Regions from separate parts of the Vibrio porteresiae DSM 19223 genome, predicted to be linked through region 2. Evidence: predicted binding sites of a transcription regulator. Region 2 holds the regulator's gene; each other region holds the start of a gene.

The links. The regulator CRP, encoded in region 2, controls carbon source genes, mostly activating them, when cyclic AMP is high. The targets are predictions, from matches to a motif close to TGTGANNNNNNTCACA.
Region 1: the regulator CRP is predicted to act here: its motif matches at 1,042-1,057, upstream of udp (uridine phosphorylase).
Region 3: the regulator CRP is predicted to act here: its motif matches at 716-731, upstream of nagE (N-acetylglucosamine-specific PTS transporter subunit IIBC).

Annotation. Positions count from the first base shown of each region.
Region 1 is NZ_AP024895.1:2,609,694-2,611,902, forward strand. It holds gene OCV11_RS11915 (hypothetical protein) at 1-68, shown strand, start outside; gene udp (uridine phosphorylase) at 149-907, opposite strand; gene OCV11_RS11925 (zinc/cadmium/mercury/lead-transporting ATPase) at 1,139-2,209, opposite strand, start outside.
Region 2 is NZ_AP024895.1:3,305,145-3,307,353, forward strand. It holds gene OCV11_RS15115 (phosphoribulokinase) at 1-227, shown strand, start outside; gene crp (cAMP-activated global transcriptional regulator CRP) at 469-1,101, shown strand; gene OCV11_RS15125 (DUF1338 domain-containing protein) at 1,179-1,967, opposite strand; gene astD (succinylglutamate-semialdehyde dehydrogenase) at 2,042-2,209, opposite strand, start outside.
Region 3 is NZ_AP024895.1:2,647,741-2,649,949, reverse strand. It holds gene nagA (N-acetylglucosamine-6-phosphate deacetylase) at 1-346, opposite strand, end outside; gene nagE (N-acetylglucosamine-specific PTS transporter subunit IIBC) at 867-2,209, shown strand, end outside.

The sequences.
Region 1 (2,209 bases), 700 kb from region 2:
ACGATCATATGCTCAGTGAACTGTTGGAAACTCTTTACCAACCATTACCCAAACTGCTGATCGCTTGAGGTAAACAGAGACCTTTAAAAGCAACAAGGCCGCTAAATAGCGGCCTTGTTTAATACAGGATTAGATGATTAAACCGACATTACAGAAGCTTACGCGCTGTTTCCACAACCACTTTAATGGAACGAGTTTCCGCCAATTTTAGTGTCTCATGGTCTGGAGTCTCTTTTTGAGTGCGGTTAATGATCACACCAGCGACACAGCCCGCTTTAAGACCTGAACTCGCACACATGGTTAGCAAGGTAGCTGATTCCATCTCAAAGTTAAGTACACCCATCTCCTGCCACTCTTTCATTGAGCCTTGGAAACGACGTACAACACGACCAGTAAAGGTGTCGTAACGCTCTTGACCTGGGTAGAAAGTATCACTAGACGCAGTCACGCCAGTGTGAACTGTTGCGCCACTTTCGAGAGCAGCAGCCTTCATTGCTGTCGCAACATCAAAGTCGGCAACCGCTGGGAATTCCATTGGCGCGAAGTGTAGGCTTGCACCATCAAGACGGACAGAACCTGTGGTCACAATCATATCGCCGACATTTACGTGGGGTTGGATAGCCCCCGTTGTCCCTACGCGAAGGAAAGTACGCACACCGAGTTGCGCCAATTCTTCAACCGCGATAGAGGTTGATGGACCACCAATACCTGTCGAACAAACCACGACAGATTTACCTTCAAGCTCAGCACGGAACACGGTGTATTCACGGTGGCTAGCGAGGAATGTTGGGTTATCCATCAGATTGGCAATCTTTTCAACACGCGCAGGATCACCAGGGATGATGGCCAGCGTTGCCCCTTTTAAGTCTTCTTGAGTTACACCAAGATGGAATACAGCTTGAGTCATAGATACTCCTTATTGCGGCTTGTTCAGCTCTCTCATTTATAACGGGTACGGGCTTACTTTATCCGACCAGACCAATTTTAAAGCCGACGATTATCACAAAATTCACAGTAATAAATTTCACTATTACATTAATATGTGACTTTAATCACAATAAATAAGGGCAAGTGACATAGCCCAGCAAAGAAAAAGGTGCTGATAGCAGCACCTTTCAGTATAGAGCGATTCTAAAAATCAGCTGTGCTTGGGTTTATAACGAAGTAACCGTAACGCATTAAGTGTCACGAGCGCCGTAGCGCCACTGTCGGCCAATACGGCAACCCAAAGCCCCGTAATACCTAGAAGGCTAGTGACGAGAAAGACGGCTTTAAGCCCCAAAGCAATGGTCACATTTTGTTTGATGTTACGCATCGTCGCTCGGGATAACGCAATCATGTTCGGCAACTCAATCAAATGACTGTGGGTGATCGCTGCATCGGCAGTTTCAAGCGCCACATCCGAACCACTCCCCATCGCAATACCAATGTGTGCCTCTTTCATAGCAGGTGCATCGTTAATGCCATCCCCTACCATTGCGACATGGCGCTGCTGTGCTAAAGAGCGAATACAAGTGACTTTATCTTCAGGCAACAGCTGAGCTTGGTAGCTCATTCCTAGTTTACTGGCGATTGCCGCAGCGCTACGCTGGTGATCCCCAGTTAACATCACAGTGTCAACACCGAGGTCTTTTAGCGCGGAAACGGCACCTAGTGCATCATCGCGTAAGGTATCTTGCCAGGCAATGACACCAATAATCACCTCATCCACCGTAACGTACACGGCTGTTTTACCCTCACCCTGCAATCGTTCGATCGATGCCAGGGCTTGCTCTGGCGCATCGGCGAAATGATTTGGCGCGATCAGAGTAATGTGCTGACCATTGACCAATCCAGTCACGCCTTTACCAGCAATCGCACTACGCTGCAGCGCAGGCTCAAAGGCGACACCATCTTGCTTGGCTTTACGAATAACCGCTTGGGCAAGTGGATGGCTTGCGCCAACTTCAACCGCTGCCGCCATCTGTAATACTTGCGCTTCACTCCAAGCATCAAAACCTTTCACATCGGTTACTTGAGGTTTACCTTGGGTCAGCGTTCCTGTTTTGTCCAACGCAACTTGGTCTATATGCGCCAATTTTTCTAATGCCGCACCACCTTTAATCAGCACACCAAACCGAGCTGCCATGGCGAGCCCAGAGGTAATGGCAGCAGGTGTGGAAATCACTAATGCACAAGGACAGGCAATCAACAACATGGCTAAGCCACG
Region 2 (2,209 bases):
ACCCACTAAATGCGAAAGGCATTCCAAGTTTAGACGAAAGTTTTGTTGTTATACGCCTTCGCGGCATAAAAAACGTCGATTTCCCCTATCTGCTCGCTATGATAGATGGATCATTTATGTCACGGCATAACACCATTGTCGTTCCTGGCGGGAAAATGGGGTTTGCGATGGAATTGATTGTGCGTCCGATACTGCAACAACTGATAGACAGCGGCAAAATTGGTTAATTCATCACATGTAAATTTCGCTTACTTTTCATACCGTGATCATAAGCACGTTTTTGCGCAATAAAACGGCCAAACGACACGATTAAAGTCAAGAAATTCGCAGTGAAAAAGGATACTATTCTTTAACGGAAACAAGATAACTTGCAGTGAATCCAAACTCTTCTTATTCTAGTAAGCCTGAATAAGGCTTCGCTAAATTATGGATAGCGGCAAGCGTACCCTGCAGAGGAAGTGAGATATTATGGTTCTAGGTAAACCTCAAACAGACCCAACATTAGAGTGGTTTCTTTCACACTGTCATATTCACAAATACCCATCAAAAAGCACTTTGATTCATGCGGGTGAGAAGGCAGAAACGCTGTATTACATCGTAAAAGGTTCTGTTGCGGTATTAATTAAAGATGAAGAAGGCAAGGAGATGATCCTTTCCTATCTGAATCAGGGTGATTTTATCGGTGAACTTGGTCTTTTCGAAGAAGGTCAAGAACGTAGCGCCTGGGTTCGCGCGAAATCTCCATGTGAAGTAGCTGAAATTTCATTTAAGAAATTCCGTCAGCTAATTCAAGTTAACCCAGACATTCTAATGCGTCTTTCTGGTCAAATGGCACGTCGCCTACAAGTGACCAGCCAAAAAGTGGGCGATTTAGCCTTCCTTGATGTGACTGGCCGTATTGCTCAGACTCTTTTGAATCTAGCAAAACAACCTGATGCAATGACCCACCCAGATGGTATGCAAATTAAAATTACCCGTCAGGAAATTGGTCAAATCGTTGGTTGTTCACGTGAAACGGTTGGTCGTATTCTCAAGATGCTTGAAGAACAAAACCTTATTTCTGCACACGGCAAAACTATCGTCGTGTACGGCACCCGTTAATTCGTACTCACAAGCAACGAATGAGAAAAACCACCCTTGGGGTGGTTTTTTTTGTTCGCGAAACAGTAGGTAATATTTTACTGTCGGTGAGTACTTTCAAAGATTTTATCTGCTGACGCTTCAACAAACCCTTGATATAAGTTGCCGTCACTCATGACATAGCGCTTAGCAAACTCATAAAAGCCACCGGGAATCATGGCCGTGACATCATCAAAGCTCACTTCAACCTTGTCGGCCAAGGTAGAGGATTGCTCAAGCAACACCTCAGGAGAACCTTTGACCTCTCCCCCAGCTTCATTAATGGCAAAACCGTGACTGCGTAAATGCGCATTAACCTGCGTCACCTCTTCAAACGCTCTCAGTTGATTAACACTCACGGTGAAGTGATTCGCTCCATAGCCGTGCGCCGCTAACCAACCCGCGTATTCGCTTTCTGCAGCCAAAATTTGGTAATCGGTGTAAGTTAAAGACCAAGGTCTTCCTTGCCACAAAAACGATGGCACAGTGACTTGAGGAACCGAATCAAGCAATTGATGAATCAGCTTTTGTGCTGGCATACTCAGTTCACCCACTAGCAGTTCACTGATAAAGACTTTAGGTAACTTGGGATCTGGATGTTGTAAATGACGGGCATATAGCTTTTTGGCAACAAAACGATATTCGCCGCCAACTTGATAACCTTCGGCAAGAAAAGGCTGCATCAGCACCTCTAAACCGAGTTGTGGACTGCGAAACGTGCGTAAGGCAATGTGGTCATTGATTAATGGTTCGTTTTCTTGCAGCAATTGGTGAACTTTGTCCGCCGATGGACACAAACGGGTAATGTAATCTTGCCACAAATGATCAAACAGTTGGACAGCACTCATAGCTTCTCCTTATCTGTGAAATAGCGACCATCTTCCCCTAAGTTCGCCGCCACACGTAAACTGCGTTCGCGTATTCATAACTCAATACCTGGACTTAACTGCGCGGGTAATTCAGCGCACTCCCCTTCCATTGATGCCATCGGATAAGCACAATAATCCGCGGCATAATAGGCACTTGGGCGCAAATTACCGGATGCCCCCGGACCACCAAATGGTGCATCACTGCTCGCCCCCGTCAGCTG
Region 3 (2,209 bases), 660 kb from region 2:
TATACTGGCGAGTTTGCTCAATGGCTTGCAGCATATCCTCATCAGAAGAAGTAATAAAAGTAGGTAAGAAGCTGGTGCAGCCTGACTTGAGGTTCGCGTTATGCATGATGTTCAACGCGTTAGTTGAGATGTCATCATTAAACATCACACCGCCACAACCGTTCAGTTGTAAGTCGATAAATCCTGGAGCAATAATCGCACTGTTGACGTCAATTAGGTCAATATCTTCAGGCAACACCTCTTGAGGGCATACTTGAGTGATGGTGTCATTATTAATCACCACTGCATGCTGGGTTAATCTGTCATAGCCAGTGTAGATAATGCCGTTAATCAACGCGTACTTCATCTTCAAATCCTTAAATATCTCATAATGCTCGCTGAGACATGTCGCAAGGGGCTGATTCGCATGATCAGCTCGACGCATACCACTCAGTGTAAAACACAGCTTTTTGATTACGTGATGGTCAGAGAACGGAAATAAACTTTTTTTCCTGCACTCATCATCTCATCAACGTTATAACCTAATGTTATCAAGCAGAAAACAACTAACCAAAAAGATGTTATTAAAACGCTCATTCTTGATGGTTTTATCACCTAAATATGGGTGCTTTACCCACAATATTCCTTTTCTATCATAGCGCGAAAATATCATATTTCATAATGTAAAATAAGTTTCGACTATGTCGCCATTTGTAACATAAGTTAAGCATATTTTGGTGATTGATGTCACAAGATGTGGGGCTGATAGTTTGCCTAGTTACAGTAACTGAATACACTGGCCGTGACTAAATTGAATGACTAAAAAAAGTCACAATTCATTACACATAAAGAAGTTAAGATACGGAAATCAAACTGGAGAACAACACGTGAACGTTTTAGGTTATGCACAAAAGTTGGGTAAGGCGCTAATGTTGCCTATCGCCACTTTACCCGTTGCCGCCTTATTGCTGCGATTGGGACAAGGGGATCTTCTTGATATCCCATTTATGGCAAGTGCTGGTGGGGCTATCTTTGACAATCTTCCACTATTATTTGGTTTGGGTATTGCGGTCGGCTTATCTGTCGACGGCGCAGGTGCTGCAGGTATTGCAGGTGCCGTTGCCTACTTTGTTTTAACCGCAACAACGAAAACCATTGATAGCACGATTAATATGTCGTTCTTCGGTGGTATTTTCGCCGGTATTATTGCTGGTCACTCTTATAATGCTTTTCATAATACTCGCCTGCCAGAATGGTTAGCCTTTTTCTCTGGTAAACGTTTAGTACCTATCGTGGCAGGGGTGTTTTCGGTCATTGCTGGTGCTATTTTGGGCCAGGTTTGGCCAAGTATCCAAGCGGGTCTAGATAGCGTTGCACATGGTATCGCTAACTCTGGCTCTATTGGTGAATTTGCGTATGGTCTACTTAACCGTGCATTGATTCCAGTGGGCCTACACCATGTACTGAACTCTTATTTCTGGTTCGGGATGGGAAGCTGTCAGGAAGTGTTGGTATCCGGCGCGCATTCAATGAGTCAAGCGCTACCTTCGATTACTAAACTGTGTGTTGATCCAACCTTGGCGAAATCGTTAGTGGTTGGTCAGGAACACACTTTCCAATTTAGCAATGTCGTGACACCTGAAGTGACCGCTGTTGTGAATCAGGTTACTGAAACTGTGAAAACAGGTGACTTAAACCGCTTCTTTGGTGGCGATTTAAGTGCTGGTAAATTCATGAATGGTTTCTTCCCTGTCATGATGTTTGGTCTTCCAGGGGCAGCATTGGCGATGTATCTAGCAGCACCAGCAGAGAAACGCAGCCAAGTTGGTGGTGTGTTGTTCTCTGTGGCTTTCTGTGCATTCCTAACCGGTATTACAGAGCCGCTTGAGTTTCTGTTTGTCTTCCTAGCTCCTGCGCTTTATGCATTGCATGCGGTATTTACTGGCCTTTCTCTTGTTGTTGCGAACATGTTTGGCACACTCGATGGATTTGGTTTCTCTGCAGGCTTGATTGACTTCGTACTTAACTGGGGTTTGGCAACTAAGCCTGTCACCTTGCTGGTTATCGGTATCGTATTCTTCTTTATCTACTTTGTGACGTTCACTTTCGCGATCAAAGTATTCAAGTTGAAAACGCCTGGTCGTGAAGACGATATCGCTGTGGCTACGCAAAAATCGGCAGTAAACCAAGCGAAAGGTGGCTTAGCAAGACAGTATCTTAAAGCTCTTGG